DNA from 4 places in the Kitasatospora sp. NBC_00315 genome. Region 1 is predicted to be linked to each of the others. Evidence: riboswitches for the same ligand, from Rfam matches in the RefSeq annotation. Region 1 holds a riboswitch; each other region holds the start of a gene.

Region 1 (4,584 bases):
CGCGCCGCCGTCGACCGGCTCCTCGACGGCACGGTCGAGCCCCGCTGGATGGGCCTGGGCGTGGCGTTCCAGCGGACCGTCCCGCTCGTCCGGCCGGGCCCGGGGGTGCGGATCGTCGCCACCTCCGTCGTCGACGGCTCCGGCGCTCCCGCGGACAACGGCTGCGCGAGCACGGACCGGCTGGTGGACGTGGCGAGCGCCTCCGCCGCCGAGGCCGGCACATGGTCCTCCGTGCGGTGGGTGGCGGCCGTCGCGGACCGCAGCGGATTCGCCCTCGCCGGGGAGAGCGCGGGCCCCCAGGTGAGCGCCTACCACCCCGGGACCATGGACGCGGTGGCGCGCCAGCTGTCGTCCTGCGGCCTGCGGGGGCTGATGTGGGCCTTCGACGCCGACCTCCACCACCACGCGACGCCGGGCGCCTCGCTCGGCGACTACGCCGCGCTCGCCGCCCGGCTGGGCGGGGCGCACCCATGAAGGTGACCGACATGACGACCACGACCGTCCGTCCCGACGAACTCACCGCCGCCGAACTGGCGGGCTGGCGGCAGATGCAGCTCCGCGACGACTCCCTGACGAGTCCCTTCCTCTCGCCGGAGTTCGCGCTCGCCGTCGGACGGCGGCGCCCGGCCGCACGGGTGGCGGTGCTCTGCGACGGCTCCGGGCCGGCCGCCTACTTCCCGTTCGAGCGCCGCGCCCTCGGGATCGGCAAGCCGATCGGAGCCGGGTTCTGCGACTGCCAGGGGCTGGTGCACCGCCGCGGACTGGACTGGGACCCGGTCTCGCTGCTGGCGGACTGCGGGCTCAGGGTCTGGGAGTTCGACCACCTCGTCGCCGGCCAGACGGCCTTCGAGGCCAACGGAGTGCACCGCGCGGCCTCTCCCGTCATCGACGTCGGCGACGGCTACCAGGCGTACGCCGCCCGGCTCGGCGGGCACTCGGCGAAGCTCCTCCACCGGGTGCGGGGCAAGGGGGCCCGGCTGGAGCGGGAGACCGGCCCGCTGCGCTTCGTCTTCGACGAGCGCGATCCCGCGATGCTGCGGACGCTGGCCGCCTGGAAGACGGCGCAGTGCCTGGCCAAGGGCCGCCGGGACGTCTTCGCCCAGCCGGGGCTGCTGTCGGTGGTCCGGGAGCTGGCCGACTCACGGGCCGAGGGCTGCGCCGGCGTCCTGTCGGTGCTGTACGCGGGCGGCCGGCCCGTCTCGATGCTCTACTCGCTGCGCGCCCGGCATCTGCTCTCGTCCTGGCTGCCGGTCTACGACGCCGCGCTGGCGCGCCACTCCCCGGGGCTGCTGCTCTATCTCCACCTGCTGGAGGCCGCCGCCGGCCTGGGGCTGCGGCGGATCGACCTCGGCAAGGGGCACGACCGGTACAAGGAGTCACTGAAGACCGGCGACGTCATGGTGGCGCAGGGCCGGGTGGAGCGCGGCACGGCCCTGCCGGCGCTGCGGCGCTGGCAGGTGGCCTCGCTCGACCGGACCAAAGCGGTGGTGAGCGCGAACCCCGGGCTGCGGCGGTTGGCACTGGGCGCGGTGGGCCTGGTCGAGCGGCGCACCGCGCACTGACCCCCGTGCAGGGGCGGGCGGGGCGCCGGTGCGCCCCGCCCGCCGGAGATCAGCAGGTCTTGTTGTCGGAGACCACGTTGTTGCCACCGGAGACGACCGACATGGGCGGGGTGCCCGCGTGGCACGTCGTGTTGTACGTCACCGTCATGGCGCTGGGGACGTTCGAGGCCACGGAGGGCGCGGCGAAGTACCAGATCGCCTTGCCGCCGGACGGGAAGGAGCCCTTCGCGCCGGTGCCGGGCACGAGGTCGCGGATCGTGTTGCCGGCGGCCGCCGACCCACCGACGACCACGTCGTGCACCCGTCCGGTCTGGTTGTCGTACCAGCCCGTCCGGATGCCCTCGGTGGAGCCCCAGAACTCGTTGTTGCGGATGGTGATGTTGTAGATGTCGCCGTTGCCCGCGGCCAACTGCATGCCGTTGCCGTTGTTGCCACCGCGCACGGTGTTGTCCGCGTAGGTGACGTCGTGGGTCGGGGCGCTGGTCATGGTGTGCGCGACGAGGCCGTCGTCGCCGTCGGTGTTGCCGTTGAACCGCTGGTCGACGGTGTTGCCGAGCACGTACCCGAAGGTGGAGGACAGCACGTGGATGCCGTCCAGCTGGTCGTACTTGCCGGTCGTGGTGACCTGGGTGCTGCTGTGCTGGACGCAGAACCGGGTGCTGCCGACCGCGGCGATGGAGTACGAGGCCGGGTTGGTCGTGGCCACCCCGCTCACCACGGCGTTGGTGGAGTTGCGCACGTCGATCAGGTAGGCCGCGAGCCGGCCGGACAGGTTGAACTGATCCAGCACGTCACCGCTCTGATCGGCCTTCAGGTCGGCGATCGTCACGTTGCTCGCGCCGTGCGTGGTCACCACCGGGTAGCCGCCGTCGGGGCCGGAGGTCTTCAGGAAGGACGGGCCCGCCTTGAGGGTGGTCGCGCCGGAGCCCGCACCCTTGAGCGCCACGTTGCTCTTCAGCTGGAGGTGCCCGTTGGTCAGGAAGGTGCCCGCGGGCAGGGTGACGACGCCGCCCCCGGCGGCGGACGCGTCGTCGATGGCCTTCTGGATGGCGGTGTAGCTGTCCGTGGAGCCGTTGCCGACCGCGTTGTACGGCGCCTTGGAGGCGTCGCGGACGGCGGTGGCGGTGGCGCCGGTGTACGGGCAGCCGATGCCGGAGGCCCCGACGGCGGGCGAGGCGCTCGGCGAGGCGGTGGGCGAGGCGGTGGGCGATGCGGTCGCCGTCGCTGTCGCCGTGGCCGTCGGCGTGCCGGAGGCGCCGGCCGAGGGGGTCGGGCTCGTCGTCGCGGTCGGTGCGGCCGTCGCCGTGGGGGTGGCCGTGGGAGTGGCCGTGGGCTTCGGGGCCGGCGTGGGTGTCGGCGTCGGGGTCGCGCTCGGCGCGGCCGTGGGAGCGGGCGTCGGCGTGGGGGACGCGGTGGGCGTGGGCCTGGGGGCGGGTCGCTTCCACCAGGCGGCGCCGTACGCCTGGGCGCCGGTGGTGCCGACCAGGGGCAGGATGAACAGGCCGGCCGCGGTGATCGCGGCCAACCCGGGCTTGGAAATCATGGGCATGACAGAACCTCGCGACGCCTACGAGGTGAGCTGTCGGATTCGGACCGTGAGGTAGCCCGGCCGCCTGTGGTGCGGCTTCACCCCAAGTCGTGCCCACGACCGCACGGATGCGGAGCGGGTACGACGACTTACCTGGTTCCCCCGCTCCCGTCCGATGCTCGGAAGACCGCTATCCGGTGGACGGGACTAGGCGTACCGGGTGCGTGTCCGCTCCAGCGGACGCCCGAAGGCTAGACAACTTTGCCGGAACATCACAAGTCGCTGTGCCGCGGGTCACACGCGCGCTCCCGCTCAGGCGCCGACCGGGAGCAGCTCGATGCCGTGGCCGAGGGTGAGAGCGGTGCCGCCCGCCTTGGTGCGCAGGTAGTGGACGTTGCTGTCGGAGAGGTGCACTCCGGTGGGCACCCGCTCGGCGACCTCGATGCCCAGGTCGGCCAGCTGGCCGGCCTTGTCCGGGTTGTTGCTGAGCAGCTGGACCCGGGTGGCGCCGAGCGCGCTGAGCATCTGCGCGGCGGCGGTGTAGTCGCGCCCGTCCTCGGGCAGACCGAGCGCGGTGTTGGCCTGGTAGGTGTCCAGGCCCGAGTCCTGAAGGGCGTAGGCGTCCAGCTTGTTGTAGAGGCCGATGCCGCGGCCCTCCTGACGGAGGTAGAGCAGGTAGCCGCCGGCCGTGCTGATCCGCTCGACCGACTCGCGCAGCTGCGGGCCGCAGTCGCAGCGGTCGGAGCCGAACACGTCACCGGTGAGGCACTCGGAGTGCAGTCGCACCAGCGGGGTGCCGCGTACCTCGCCGAGGGCGAGCGCCAGGTGCTCGGCGCCGTCGGCCAGGCCGTGGAAGGTGAAGACCTGGGCGTCGGCGCGGTAGCCGTCCGGGAAGGTCAACGGGATGCGCACGCTTGAGCGCACGGTGGCGGTTTCGTACTGCGGCATGCCGAGGCCTCCGGGGCTGTGGTGGACGGGACGGAATCGAACCGCTGGGCAGGATGTTGGCCGAACCGGTGAGAAGGCCGACCGTACCCTGTAGTTCCAATTTGAACAACTCCCCTTTCTCCGCCGCCGCGCCCCGTTCGGCCGATCAGGCCCGGGCCGCCGCGGTGGCGCCGCCGCATGCTGTGGGAAGGCATGCCGGTCTCCCGGCAGCACCGGAAGGGACAGCACGGATGAAGATCACCAGCGTGACCGTCGGGGCGCCCAGCTGGGCCGAGGTCGCCACCTCGGACCCGGCCGCCGCCAAGGCCTTCTACGGCGAACTCTTCGGCTGGCGCGCGGAGACCGACCCGCGCCCCGAGGCCGGCGGCTACACCGTGATGCACCTGGGCGACGCCCCGGCGGCCGGGCTCAGCCCGCTCTACGGCCCGGAGCAGCAGACCGCCTGGACGGTCTCCTTCGCCACCCGGGACGCCGACGCCACCGTCGCGAGGATCACCGGGGCCGGCGGCCGGGTGCTGATGGAGCCCATGGAGGTGCTCGACGTCG
Region 2 (4,584 bases), 330 kb from region 1:
CCCGGTGACCAGGAGCCCGGCGCAGATCGCCATCGCGCTGCGGAAGGCCGAGTCCACCGCGGCGGGCACCTGATACGCCTCGCCGCTCAGGCCGACGAGGGCCGGCAGCGCCGCCACCGCGAGCAGTCCGGCCGCGCGGGCGGCGGCGTTGTTGACGCCGCTGGCGATGCCGGCCCGGCGCACGTCGACCGCCGCCAGCACGGTCGCGGTGAGCGGCGCCACCAGCAGGACCATCCCGCAGCCCATGACGGTGGTGGCGGGCAGCACGTCCGTCCAGTACGAGGCGCCGGCGCCGATCCGCAGCATCAGCAGGACGCCCGCGGCGCAGATCATCGGACCGGCGACGAGCGGCAGCCGGGGGCCGATCCGTTTGCCCAGCCGCCCGGCCCGCGAGGAGAGCGCCAGCATCAGCACGGTGATCGGCAGCAGCGCGAGGCCGGAGGTCAGCGGTGTGAAACCGGAGACCGTCTGCAGCTGGACCACCAGGAGGAAGAACACCCCGCTGAAGGCGGCGTACACGCAGAGCGTGACCAGGTTCACCGAGGTGAACAGGCGCGAGGCGAACAGCTCCGGCGGGAGCATCGGGGCCGCGCGCCGGCGTTCGGTGACCACGAACGCGGCGCCGAGCAGCAGTCCGGCCGCGCCGGAGATCCAGACGGCGGGGGAGAGGCCCTCGCCCGCGGCCGTCAGCGCGTAGGTCACCCCGCCGAGGGCGAGCGCGGCGAGGACGGCGCCGAGCACGTCGAAACCGCCGGTGGCGCTCTCGTCCCGGCTCTCCGGGACGTGCCGCAGGGACACGGCCAGCACCACGGCGGCGAGCGGGACGTTGAGCAGGAAGATCCACCGCCAGCCGGGCCCGTCCACCAGCCAGCCGCCGAGGAAGGGGCCGACCGCCGCCGACACCCCGCCCAGCCCGGACCAGAGCCCGACCGCCGCCGAGCGGTCGTCGGGCCGGAAGACCGCCTGGAGCATGGCGAGGGAGCCGGGGGTGAGCAGGGCTCCGCCGATGCCCTGCAGGCCGCGCGCGGCGATCAGCACACCGACGTTCGGTGCCAGCGCGCACAGCGCCGAGGCCGCGGCGAACCAGGCGACGCCGATGAGGAAGACCCGGCGCCGTCCGTAGCGGTCGCCGAGTGCCCCGCCGAGCAGGATCAGCCCGGCGAGGCTCAGCAGATAGGCGTTGAGCGTCCACTGCAGGGCGGCGAGCGAGGCGCCGAGATCGGCGCCGATCCGGGGGAGTGCGACGTTGACGACGGTGCCGTCGAGCATCGCCATGCTGGAGCCCAGGACGGTCGCCAGCACCACCCAGCGCCCTTGTGCGGTGCCGAGTGCCAGGGTGCCCGCGCCGTCGGTTCTCACGGCTCGATCCTGCGCTTCCGGGGCCCGCGTGACAAGGGTCACCAGCGGCGCGTCCGGGTGGTGGCCGAGCGTGTCCGGCCACCGACGCAGGGCCGAGAAAGTGACCGCAGGGCGGTGGATCAGTAGCGCAGTGCAATTGGATTGTGCACGTACTGCACAGTCGATCATTCGGAGAGTCACTGAATTTCCTGGGATTCCCGTGAAATTCCGGTGCCAAACGTGATCGGGATTGATTTGCCCGGGCCGATGGGCTTTGCTTCAGCGACCGCCCGGCCAATGTCCGGGTGGGCCCACCGGGTGGAACGCCTAGTCCTGCCGCTGCCCGGGGGCTTCGAACGAACTCTGCACGGCAGGAGTGGGGGACCCACAGGTAAGTCGCCGGCCCGGGATTCCGGGACGGCTCGGGGTGAAGCCGCGCTTGCGGCCGGGCAACTCCAGCCCGAACCCGACAGCTCACCTCGCAGGCGTCGGAGAGGAAATACCCCATGCCCGCACAGGCAAACAACCGTGTCAGCCGTCTCGCCCGCATCGGCATCGCCACCGGCGTGACCGGCGCCGTCTTCGCCCTCCCCCTGGTGACCGCCGTCAGCGCCCAGGCCCACGAGGTGCCGGCCGCCAAGTCCCAGCAGAAGTCGGCCACCTGGACCGGTGCCACCAGCACCGACGCCGTCGCCGTCGCCGCGAAGACCGCCGCCCCGGCCGCCGCTCCGGCCGCTGCCGCGGCTCCGGCCGCCGCCGTCGAGGTGAGCTACAAGGTCATCGGCGGGGACACCCTGTCGAAGATCGCCGCCGCCCAGAACGTCACCGGCGGGTGGCACGCCCTGTACGACAGCAACCGCCAGGTCATCGGGTCCAACCCGAACCTGATCTTCCCCGGCCAGAAGCTGGTCGTCGGCAGCAAGGCCGCCGCCGCCCAGGCCCCGGCCGCCGCGGCCCCCAAGGTCTCGCAGGACTCCGCGCCGGCCGCGAAGCCCGCCCCGAGCGCCAAGGCCGCCCCGAGCGCCAAGGCCACCCCGGCCCCGGCTCCGAAGGTGACGCAGGCTCCGAAGGCCACCCAGGCCCCGAAGCCCGCCGCCGCCGCGCCGACCACCACCGCTGCCGCCCCCAAGGCCGCCGTGACCAGCAACTCCTCCGGCTACACCGCCCCGGTGGCCAACCCGCACCTGGGTACCGCCTACGGCGTGCCCGGCTCCATGTGGGCCAGCGGCCACCACACCGGCGCCGACTTCGTCGCCTCCACCGGCACCCCGCTGAAGGCCGTCGCGGCCGGGACCGTGGTCAAGGCCGGCCCCGGCGGCGCCTACGGCAACGAGGTCGAGATCAAGCTCGCCGACGGCAAGTACGCCCAGTACGCGCACCTGTCCTCGATCGGCGTCAAGATCGGCCAGACCGTGACCGTCGGTCAGCAGATCGGCCTCTCCGGTGCGACCGGCAACGTGACCGGCCCGCACCTGCACTTCGAGATCCGCACCGGCTCGGAGTACGGCTCGGACATCGACCCGATCGCGTACCTGCGCGCGCACGGCGTCAGCATCTGACACCCGGTCCGGCCCCTCGGGCCGTACCACCGCGGTAACGCATGACACCGGTCGGGCCGGCAGCGAACGCTCATCGCTGCGGGCCCGACCAGTCGGCGTTTCCGGGGCACCCGCCGTCCATCGGTCACCCTCGGCGCCCGGCCCCTCGACGCCCCGGCCGGGGCGAAGGCGCCCGGCCTCGGGCGGCCGGTTCTCAGGCGGGCACCCGTTCGTCGTGCTGGTCGTCCTCGAAGAGGCGGGCCGCGATGGATTCGACGGCGCGGTCCAGACGGGCGCGGTCGGTGGGGTCGGTGACGTCCCAGTCGTCCAGGTGGTGGTCGAGCCAGCGCCGCCAGGCCTCGGCCAACCGGTCGACCTCGCGCTGACCCGCCGGCGTGAGGGTGAGCCGGTCGCCGTCGCTCTCGGCGTACCCGGCGCCCAGGGTCCGTTCGGCGGCGGGCCGCAGCACCTCCTCGGGCATGTGGTGCGCCGCCGCGATCGCGCTCAGCACGGCGCCGCCCTGCAGGCGGGTGCGCCAGTAGATCTGACCGAGCATCCACGCCTGCTCCGGCGCGGCCGCGCTGCCGGAGTCGGCCAGCAGGCGCCGACCGACCTCGGGGCGGCCCTTGGTCCGGCGCAGCACGTTGGCCAGTGCCCGCTCCAGCTGCTTGTCCGCGTCCGCGCTGTCGGGCGCCCCGAAGCCCTCGCCCATGTCCGAGGCGCCGGCCCGGGCGCTGTCGCGCAGGGGGACCTCCTTGAGGAACCAGGCGACCACGAAGCCGACCAGGGCGACCGGCACCACCCACTGGAAGACGTAGTTGATGGTGTCGGCGTACGCGTCGATGAACGGCAGCGCCTGCGCCTCGGGCAGCGCGCGCAGACCCGCGGGGCTCTGGACCGCCTCCGGCGGGACCCCCGGCGACTGGGCGAAGGCCTGCTCCAGGTTGGGCCCGAGCCGGTTGTTGAACAGGGTGCCGAAGACGGCCGTGCCGAACGAGCTGCCGAGCGTACGGAAGAAGGTCACGCCCGAGGTCGCGGTGCCCAGTTCGTGGTAGGGGACGGTGTTCTGGACGGCGATGGTGAGGACCTGCATCGCCAGGCCGATGCCGAGCCCCAGGATGAACATGTAGAGGGACTCCAGCCACGTCCCGGTCGAGCGGTCCATCGTCGACATCAGATAGAGGCCGACCGCCATCACGGCGGTGCCGAGGATCGGGAAGATCCGGTACCGGCCGGTGCGGCTCACCACGATCCCGGACACCATCGAGGTGCCGAGCAGACCGACCACCATCGGCAGCGTCCGCACACCCGAACCGGTCGCCGACACGCCGTCGACGAACTGAAGGTACGTCGGCAGGTACGTCATCGCACCGAGCATCGCGAAGCCGACGATGAAGCTGAGGATCGAGCAGACCGTGAAGACGGAGTTGCGGAACAGGTGCATCGGCAGCATCGGCTCCGGCGCCCGCAGCTCGACCAGGACGAACGCGGTGAGCAGCACGATCGACCCCACGAACAGGCCGATGATCACCGCGGAGTTCCAGGCGTACTCGTTGCCGCCCCACTCCAGCCCGAGCACCAGGCCGCAGGCGCCGAGCGCGACCAGCACGATGCCGAGATAGTCGATCACCGGCCGGACGGTCGCCCGGACCGAGGGGATCGAGCGGGCCGCCATCACGATCATCACGGCCGCGATCGGGATGTTCAC
Region 3 (4,584 bases), 2.3 Mb from region 1:
CGCTGAGCAGGCTGGCGGCCAGTACGGCGGCGGCCAGCGCCAGCTGCCGGCCGGCCCGCAGCACCAGGCAGCCCGCCACCAGCGGAAGCACCAGCGCGGACGGTGGCCAGCTGCCCGGCAGGGCGACGGACAGGGCGGCGAACAGCGCCGTCAGCGTCACCAGCAGGAGCAGGGTCTCGCGCTCCGCGCCCTGGTCGCCGTCCAGCAGCCGGCTCGCCCAGCGGCCGAGGGGGCCCCGGGTCAGGGCCCGAGCCCAGCGCGGCCTCCGGCGCCTGCGTATCGCCGCCGCCTCGGGTGCGCGCACGTCGACCTCCCCGGGCTCGGTGGCCGCGTGCACCGGCCACCTGTTGGATCAGTCAATCTAGTGCCATACGTCTGTTTGCTCCTGGTATGACCCTGCGGGCGACGCGTCGTCCCGGCCGGTTCAGGACCTGGGCCAGGACTGCAGGCCGCCGGTGAGTACGCCGATCAGCCGGGCCTGGGTGACCGCCGGGTCCTCGGCCAGCTGGAAGGCGCCGGCGATCGACAGCGAGGCGAACCCGTGCGCCACCGCCCGCACCGTCCGGGCCGCGTGGATGATCTCGGAGCCCTCCAGCCCGTACTCCCGCAGCACCGCGACGATCACCCCGACCAGGGCGGCCGCCGCTTCGGCCAGTTCGTCGTCGAGCTGCGGCGCCTGCGGCAGCGAGGCGTACCGGTGCGGGTGCTCGGTGGCGTACGCGTGGTAGGCGCGCAGCACCGCCTCGACCGCCGCGTCGCCGCCGCGCCCGACGGCCGCGGCCGCGAGCTCGGCGGTGAGCTCCTCGGTGATCCGTACCGCCACCAGGCGGCGCAGCTCGGCGAGGCCGCCGGAGACGTGCTTGTAGAGGGAGGGGGTGGCGACGCCGGCGCGGGCGGCGACGGCGGCCAGGGTCAGGGCCCCGGGGCCCTGCTCGTCGATCAGGTCGAGGGCGTGCGTGACGACGCCCTCCGGGGTGAGTCCGACGCGTGGCAAGGGGTTCTCCGTGGGGGAAGGGGCGAACGGGGGACTACGCCGACTCGCCGAGGAAGGCGAGGAGGGCGTCGGCGGTGGTCTGCGGGCGCTCCAGCATCAGGTAGTGCCCGGCCCCCTCGATCATCACCTTGCGGCCGTTCAGCGCGGCGGCCTGGTGGTCGGCGACCAGTTCGGGCTTGGGGAAGTCAGGGTCCCCGGAGCCCATCACGGCCAGCGCCGGGCAGGTCACGGCGGTGCTCCAGCCGACCGGCGCGGCGTTCCCACCGAGGTGGCCCCGGGTGGCCTGCTTGCGGCCGGGGGTCCGCAGGGCGGCCACCACGCCGGTCCGGTGCTCCTCGAAGCCGGCGGGCTTGGTGGGGAAGGCGAAGCGCTGGTAGGTGCCCCAGGTGCTGGGGAAGCGCAGCCAGAGCGCTCCGACGGTCTTCATCAGCGCCTTCTGGAAGGCGTTCGCCGGGGGGCCCTCGATGAACGCGCTCAGCAGGGCGATCCCGGCGACCCGCTCGGGGGCCAGCCCGGCCGCCCTGACCACGGTGGCGCCGGTGTACGAGTGGCCGACCAGCACGGCGCGCCCGATGCCGAGGTGGTCGAGCAGGGCGAGGGCGTCGGTGGCGATCGCGGCCGGGGAGTAGTCGTCCCAGGCGATCGAGGCGTCGCCGAAGCCGCGCAGGTCCATCGTGACGACCCGGTGGCCGGCCGCGGCCAGCAGCGGGCGCAGGTCCCGGTAGATGCTGCGGGAGACCAGCATGCCGGGCAGCAGCAGGACGGTGGTGCCGGTGCCGTGCCCGGTGTCGTCGTACCCGAGCCGGCCGCCGGGGACGTCGAGGTAACGGGTGGCGAGTGCGTCGGTGCTGGACATCGCGGGCCTCCTTGGCCTGTGGGCCGTGCTGTCGGCGTGCTGCCGATAGCCATAAAGCTAAGGCTAATAGCCTTAGCCGTCAAGCGGCGTTCGCGAGGTCGTGCCGTCCGACGGCGGGGGATGCCGTGGTCCGGGCCGACGGCGGGAGGGGGGCCGCCGCAGGGGCGGCGGGCGGCGCACGCCCCGCCCCCGCCGGGCTCAGATCCCGTCGACCTTGAACGGGTCGTGCTCGGCCAGCAGCTTCTCCAGCCGGGCCTGGTCGACCCGGGTGACGATCTCGGTGTTCTCCTGGCGGTCCCGGATCACCTTGGCCAGCGTGAAGGCGGACGTCACGGTGTACAGCAGGCCGACCGCCAGGAAGGCCCGGGTCCACGTGCCGACCGGGAGATAGGCGATCCCGACCGCGAGGGCGGTGGCGGCGATGGCGAAGGACAGCACGGCCTGGACGTGGTACGCCGCCGTGGTGCGCGACTGCATCGATGAGGTCATGCGGTCAGGATGGCCGCGCGCCATGCCGCGCACATGAGTACGTGTACTCAAAATTGGGCAGCGGTTCGTTGACACATGCTCACGATCCGTAGTGGCACCGGAAGGCAACCATGCCAAAACGCCCATTCCGCCCACACTGATGGTGACTCACATCCTCGGACGGCTTGGAATCAGAGCTGCCTAGGATTAACGTTTGATAACGCAGCGCGGTCGGCAACGCCGTGACCAGACGGCACCGTGCGCCTGCGCCTAATCCCGACGACGGGCCCTGCGGGGTGCGTCCGGGAGCCGGGGAACCACCGTTCCTTGGGGTGAATCGGCCAGGCCCAGGCCCGGCCGTAGGAGACCTTCCTGCTCCGAACCCGTCAGCTAACCCGGTAGGCGCGAAGGAAGGAAAGGAGCGCGCCTCCGTGGCGTCGACGCACTCTCCGGCATACCCTCCCGGCTCCGCGGCCGGAACCCAGCTGCTCGAAGAGCCCGGGCCGCCGGCCTACGCCGGTGCGTACGGGGACTCCCCGGGCGGTGGGGCCGCGGCCTCGCAGTCGGCCGACAGCAACCGGCACCGGATGCCCCGTCAGACCCGTGGGACGGCCCCGCTGCTCGGTGTCACCGCGATGGCCGCCACCCTCGGCGCCACCGGTTTCGCCTCCGCGACCCCCGCCGCCGCACCGGCCGTCAGCACGCCCGACGAGGCGCCGGCACTCTCGGCCGACCCCGGACTGGCGCTCGCCGCCCGGATCCAGCAGCAGGCCGACAGTCAGCGCACCGCCGCCGACGAGAGCGCCCGGGTGGTGGCCGCCCAGGTGGCCGAGACCAAGCGCGCCGCGCAGCAGCACGAGGCCGAGCAGGCCGCCGCGGCCGCGGAGCGGGCCGAGCTCGACGCCGTCCAGCTGCCGGTCCACGACTACCACCTGTCCGCGCACTACGGGCAGAGCGCCTCGTACTGGGCACACCTGCACACCGGCCTCGACTTCGCCGCCTCCACCGGCACCCCGGTGTACGCGGTCGGCTCCGGCAGCATCACCTCGGCCGGCTGGTCCGGCTCGTACGGCTACCGGATCATCCAGACGCTGCCCGACGGCACCGAGATCTGGTACTGCCACCTCTCCTCGATCCTCAAGACCTCGGGCAAGGTCGTCCCGGGTCAGCAGATCGGCAAGGTCGGCGCCACCGGCAACGTCACCGGCCCGCACCTGCACGTCGAGGTGCGCCCCGACGGCGGCGCTCCGGTCGACCCGGAGGCCTGGTTCCAGCAGCGCGGCCTCAACCCCTGACGGACCGTCCCGGCCCCGGCCCCGCGCGGGGCCGGGGCCGGGCGCCGTTCACTCCCCGGCGTCCTGCTCCTGCGGGAGGCCGTCCTGGGGGAAGCCGTCCTGCGGGTACGCGTCCTCGGCCGGCAGGGTCGCCAGGTACGCGTCGATCTCCTCCTGGCCCGGTTCGGGCGCCAGGTCCGGGTACTGCGTGACCAGCAGCTCGGCGAGCCCCGGCACCGTCCAGCCGCCCAGCAGCTCCAGGGCCCGCGCGACGACCGCCGCCTCGAAGTCCGCCGGATCGCCCGCCAGCTCCGGCGGCATCGGCAGCCCGAGTGCGGTCAGCCCGGCCAGGTTGCGGTAGCTGCGCCGGGTCAGCCCGTCCTCCAGCAGCAGCCGCCCGCCGTCGGTGGCCATCCCGATCGCCAGCATCCGGGCCGGACCCCAGCCACCGTCGCCGTCCACCCGGTCCAGGACGCCCGCCTCCTCCAGCGCCCGGTACGCCGACGCGCGGTCCTCCTGCGCCAGCTCGCGGAAGCCGTCCAGCCAGGCGCGCACCGCCGCCGGATCCCGGTCGTCCACGCCGTCCGCGCGCAGCAGCAGCGTGTACAGCCGGGGCCAGGTCACCAGGTCCGCCCGGCGCAGCAGCCCGGCCGCCACCTCGCCCTGCCACTCGGCCTCCGCCCGCAGCCGCTCCCGGCGCTTGGCGTTCAGCCGCTTGACGGCCCGCTGGTGCTCGATCAGCAGCAGCACCGCCGCCCCGTACGCGAGCGGGTCCTCGTCCGGGGCCGGCTGGACGTACAGGTGGAGCCGCTCGTACAGCAGCTGCTCCAGCAGGGCCGAGGTCAGCTCCGGCCAGCCGTCGTGCAGCCTGGCGCCGCCGAGCTCCAGCAGCGTCAGCACCACCCGCAGCGGGCCCTCGGCCACCGGTTCGCGGCCCTCGGCCGCCGCCCAGGCGAGCAGTTCGGCGGACCGGGTCCGCGGGACGAGCCGCA
Region 4 (4,584 bases), 1.9 Mb from region 1:
CCCGTTACCCCTCCTGGTCGCGCCGGTGCCCCGGCCCCCACCCTACGGGGTGAGAGCCGGGGCACCGGTGCAGCGGCTGTGTGTCAGCCGGGTACTGGAGGGCGTCGCCCCCGTACCCGCCGAGGCGACTACTCCGCCGCGCGGAAGCGCGGGAAGGCGCCGCGGCCGGCGTACTCGGCGGCGTCGTCGAGGATCTCCTCGATGCGCAGCAGCTGGTTGTACTTGGCGACGCGCTCGGAGCGGGCCGGGGCGCCGGTCTTGATCTGGCCGCAGTTGGTGGCGACGGCGAGGTCCGCGATGGTGACGTCCTCGGTCTCACCGGAGCGGTGCGACATCATGCAGCGGTAGCCGTTGCGCTGGGCCAGCTCGACGGCGTCCAGGGTCTCGGTGAGCGAGCCGATCTGGTTGACCTTCACCAGCAGCGCGTTGGCGGTGCCGGTCTCGATGCCGCGGGCGAGGCGGGTCGGGTTGGTGACGAACAGGTCGTCGCCGACCAGCTGGACCTTGTCACCGAGCTTGACGGTCATGGCCTTCCAGCCGTCCCAGTCCTGCTCGTCCAGCGGGTCCTCGATGGAGACCAGCGGGTAGGCGGCGACCAGCTCGGCGTAGTAGTCGATGAGCTCGGCCGAGGAAAGGCCCTTGCCCTCGAACTGGTAGGCGCCGTCCTTGTAGAACTCGGAGGCGGCGACGTCGAGCGCCAGCGCGACGTCCTTGCCGGGCACGTAGCCGGCCTTCTTGATGGCCTCGACGATGAGGTCGAGCGCCTCGCGGTTGCTCTCCAGGTTCGGGGCGAAGCCGCCCTCGTCGCCGAGGCCGGTGGAGAGGCCGCGCTCCTTCAGGACGCCCTTGAGCGTGTGGTAGACCTCGACGCCCCAGCGGACGGCCTCGGAGAAGGACTCCGCGCCGATCGGAGCGATCATGAACTCCTGGATGTCGACGTTGGAGTCCGCGTGCGAGCCGCCGTTGAGGATGTTCATCATCGGGACGGGCAGGACGTGCGCGTTCGGGCCGCCGAGGTAGCGGAACAGCGGCAGGTCCGAGGCCTCGGAGGCGGCGTGCGCGACGGCCAGCGAGACGCCCAGGATGGCGTTGGCGCCGAGCGAGGACTTGTCCGGGGTGGCGTCCAGGTCGAGCATGGCCTGGTCGATCAGGCGCTGCTCGGTGGCGTCGTAGCCGACCAGCTCCGGGCCGATCTGCTCGATGACGGCCAGAACGGCCTTCTCCACGCCCTTGCCGAAGTAGCGGTTCTTGTCACCGTCACGCAGCTCCAGCGCCTCGAAAGCACCGGTCGAGGCGCCCGAGGGGACAGCGGCACGGCCGGTGCTGCCGTCGTCGAGACCGACCTCGACCTCGACCGTGGGGTTGCCACGCGAGTCGAGAATCTCACGGGCTACGACGACATCAATGGACGGCACGAGGCATCTCCTAGCGGAAGCAGGTACCCGCAAACTGTTGTGGTGTCTGCGGATGATTGCGGAGTCGTTACGACCAGAGCCTAACCGCAAGGGCTCGCTGGGCCACGTCGGCCCGGGTCCCGTCTCAGGGTGTGGCCCGGCTACCCGTCAGTAGTTCACCTGGATGCCGCGCGGGATGCACCCAGAGCAGAACGAAGGGGGCCGTACCGGATATGTACGACCGCCGCACCCGCCTCTCGGGCGGCCCGCCCGGCCCGGGCCCGCGCGCGGGCGGGCCCGGACCGGGGGTCAGGCCCGCCCGAGATCCAGGACCTGACCCGGCACGATGAGGTCCGGGTCGCCGCCGACGACCGGACGGTTGCCGTCGTACAGCGCGCTCCAGCCGCCGGCCACGCCCTGGCCGCCGGCGATGGAACCGAGGGTGTCGCCGCTCTGCACGGTGTAGCTCCGGCCGCCGGTGACGGGAGCGGTGGCCGTGGCGGCCGCGGCCTGCGGGGCGGCCTGCGCGGCGGCGCCCGCGTACTGGTCGTAGACGCTGCGGTGGCTGGTCCAGTACCAGTCGCCGTTGTCCTGGTACCAGAAGACCCGGGCGTCCGCGTCCCAGCCCGTACGGCCGGTGAAGTCGGGGTTCCGGTCGGCCGTGTCGTCCGACCGGTCCGCCCCCGGCGGCGCGGCGGCCGAGCGGGAGTCGGCCGAGCGGGAGTCGGCCGAGGACTCCGCGGAGGAGGACTCGGTGACGGAGTCGGAGGTGTCGGCCTGGGCGGCCGGGCCGCCCTTGCGCAGGCCGGCCTTGCCCGAGCAGACCGGCCAGGCGCCGGGCCCCTGCGCGGCGAGCACCTTCTCCGCGACCGAGATCTGCTGCCCCTTACTGGCCCGGTGCGCCTGTGGGGCGTACTGGCCGCCGCCGTAGGCCTTCCAGGTGCTCTGACTGAACTGCAGCCCGCCGTAGTACCCGTTGCCGGTGTTGATGCTCCAGTTCCCGCCGCTCTCGCACTGGGCCACCTTGTCCCAGATGGTGACGGGGGCCGCGTGGGCGCCGGTGGCGGTGAGGAGCGGCATCGAGAGGCCGATGCCGGCCACGCCCGCCACGGCGATGACCTTCTCGGTCCGGGTACGACGACGGTGACGACCGTTACCAACGAACAGCATGAGGATGTCCCTCTCCGCACGCCTGCGAGGTGAGCTGTCGGGTTCGGACCGGGAGGTGGCCCGGCCGCCGGTCGCAGGAACGATCCTGCTAGGGCGGCTTCACCCCAAGCCGTGGGGAACGGCAGAAAAACCTGGGTCCCCCGCCCCTGCCCGAGGGTCTGGTCGGTTTCCCGGAGGCGCGGCGGGCAGGACTCGGCGTTCCGCGCACGGGGCTCGCAGCTGCGAACTGCAGGGAGAGTAGACAGATCCTCAGATCAATCACAAGCTCATATCGCTCACATCACGCGGAAATTACGACAAGCATTGGATCGTCTACAAACCACACCCATATGTACGGATTGATACGCCTTCTGACCGCCCATGACCGGTTCTGTCCGACACGCCGTCAGGGCGAGTCGACCGGATCCGACGCCTTCTCCGGCGTGAATTCGATCGGCAGTTCCCGCAGTCCGCGCATGATCAGGCCACCGCGCCAGCGCAGATCGGCCGGATCCGCCGCGAGGCGCAGATCGGGCAGCCGGGTCAGCAGCGTCGCCAGCGCGGCCTGCCCCTCCAGTCGGGCCAGCGGGGCGCCGATGCAGTAGTGGATGCCGTGACCGAACCCCAGGTGCGGGTTGTCCTTGCGGGCGAGGTCGAGCGTGTTCTCGTCGGCGAACCGGGCCGGGTCGCGGTCGGCCGCCGCCAGCACCACCAGCACCGGATCACCCACCGGGATGTCCACCCCGCCGATGGCCAGCGGCTCGGTGGCGAACCGCCAGGTGGCCAGCTCCACCGGACCGTCGTAGCGGAGCAGCTCCTCGATCCCGGTCTCCAGCAGCCCGCGCTCGCCACGCGCGAGGGAGCCCTGGAGCAGATCGAGCTGCCCCGGGTTCCGGAACAGCGCGTACATGCCGTTGCCGATCAGGTTGATCGTCGTCTCGAATCCCGCGAAGAGGAGGACGAAGCACATCGCCGCGGCCTCGTTCTCGGTGAGGTGCTCCCCGTGGTCGCTCGCCCGGATCAGATCGGAGATCAGGTCGTCCCCGAGATCGGCCCGCTTGCGGTGGATCAGCTCCAGCAGGTACGCCCGGATCCGCTTCACCGCCCTGGCCACCCCGCCGCGCGGGCCGCCGCCGTGCCGGATCATCATCGCGGCCCAGTCGCGGAAGTCGTCCTGGTCCTCCGGAGGAACCCCCAGCAGGTCGCAGATCGCGTAGATGGGGAGGGGGAAGGCGAACTCGTGGATCAGATCGGCCGATCCGCGCGCCGCGAAGGAGTCGAGCAGGCGGTCGGTCAGCTGCTGGACCCTCGGTCCGAACTCGGCCACCCGGCGCGGGGTGAACGCCTTGGAGACCAGTCGGCGCAACCGGGTGTGGTCCGGCGGGTCGATGTTGAGCAGGTGCGTCATGAGGTCCGCCTGCCGCTCCCCCGGAATGCCCACCCGGCCCGTGCGGTGCGCCTGCTCGCTGTGATGGGCGGGATTCTTGGAGAGCCGGCCGTCGGCCAACGCCTGTCGGGCGTCCGCGTACCGGGTGACCAGCCAGGCCTCCACCCCGCTGGGGAGGGTCGTGCGGTGCACGGGGGCGTGCTCGCGCAACCACGCGTAAGCGGGGTACGGATCGGCGGCGAACTCCCACGTGAACAGGGGCGGCTGGGCGGGCGCCCCACCGGAGCGCTGCGGTTCGGGCTGGTCGGTGTGCGGCTGAACAGGCATGTCCCGACGGTATCCGGTGGGCCGAAGGCGTGAGCCTGGTCACCTGATGGGTAATCCCTGTCGCAGAGGGTCGTGACGTGCCTAGGATCCTCCGACATGTCTTTGGTGGGCGCCGTGCGGTGTCGCCCACAGGGAGGAGCGCACCGTGCGGGTAACCGGGGCAGTGGTGGTCATCGCGGTACTGAGGGGCGGCTCGGGGGCCGACCTGGCCCGCCGGTTCACGGCCGCCGGAGCCGCCGGGGTGCTCATCGCCGACGAGGACCCCAACCACGCCGAGGACCTCGCCGCCGAACTCGACCGTCCGGGCTGCCCGGTCGTCGGGGTGTG

The links. Region 1 has a riboswitch for cyclic di-AMP ahead of OG823_RS06335 (glycosyl hydrolase family 28-related protein). Riboswitches for the same ligand answer to the same signal wherever they lie in the genome.
Region 2: it holds a riboswitch for cyclic di-AMP, as region 1 does, so the genes downstream of both, OG823_RS05000 (peptidoglycan DD-metalloendopeptidase family protein) here and OG823_RS06335 (glycosyl hydrolase family 28-related protein) in region 1, are expected to answer to the same signal.
Region 3: it holds a riboswitch for cyclic di-AMP, as region 1 does, so the genes downstream of both, OG823_RS15520 (M23 family metallopeptidase) here and OG823_RS06335 (glycosyl hydrolase family 28-related protein) in region 1, are expected to answer to the same signal.
Region 4: it holds a riboswitch for cyclic di-AMP, as region 1 does, so the genes downstream of both, OG823_RS13795 (transglycosylase family protein) here and OG823_RS06335 (glycosyl hydrolase family 28-related protein) in region 1, are expected to answer to the same signal.

Annotation. Positions count from the first base shown of each region.
Region 1 covers NZ_CP108025.1:1,516,534-1,521,117, reverse strand. Annotated here, with positions in the region: gene OG823_RS06345 (hypothetical protein) at 1-474, shown strand, start outside; gene OG823_RS06340 (GNAT family N-acetyltransferase) at 486-1,562, shown strand; gene OG823_RS06335 (glycosyl hydrolase family 28-related protein) at 1,612-3,111, opposite strand; cyclic di-AMP (ydaO/yuaA leader) riboswitch at 3,115-3,283, opposite strand; gene ribA (GTP cyclohydrolase II) at 3,403-4,038, opposite strand; gene OG823_RS06325 (VOC family protein) at 4,269-4,584, shown strand, end outside.
Region 2 covers NZ_CP108025.1:1,183,922-1,188,505, reverse strand. Annotated here, with positions in the region: gene OG823_RS05005 (MFS transporter) at 1-1,359, opposite strand, end outside; cyclic di-AMP (ydaO/yuaA leader) riboswitch at 1,663-1,841, shown strand; gene OG823_RS05000 (peptidoglycan DD-metalloendopeptidase family protein) at 1,845-2,897, shown strand; gene OG823_RS04995 (DHA2 family efflux MFS transporter permease subunit) at 3,091-4,584, opposite strand, start outside.
Region 3 covers NZ_CP108025.1:3,824,940-3,829,523, reverse strand. Annotated here, with positions in the region: gene OG823_RS15540 (PP2C family protein-serine/threonine phosphatase) at 1-304, opposite strand, end outside; gene OG823_RS15535 (TetR-like C-terminal domain-containing protein) at 425-994, opposite strand; gene OG823_RS15530 (alpha/beta fold hydrolase) at 1,029-1,850, opposite strand; gene OG823_RS15525 (YiaA/YiaB family inner membrane protein) at 2,049-2,339, opposite strand; cyclic di-AMP (ydaO/yuaA leader) riboswitch at 2,576-2,737, shown strand; gene OG823_RS15520 (M23 family metallopeptidase) at 2,906-3,613, shown strand; gene OG823_RS15515 (hypothetical protein) at 3,662-4,584, opposite strand, start outside.
Region 4 covers NZ_CP108025.1:3,437,825-3,442,408, forward strand. Annotated here, with positions in the region: gene eno (phosphopyruvate hydratase) at 129-1,415, opposite strand; gene OG823_RS13795 (transglycosylase family protein) at 1,704-2,564, opposite strand; cyclic di-AMP (ydaO/yuaA leader) riboswitch at 2,570-2,739, opposite strand; gene OG823_RS13800 (cytochrome P450) at 2,950-4,257, opposite strand; gene OG823_RS13805 (SDR family NAD(P)-dependent oxidoreductase) at 4,403-4,584, shown strand, end outside.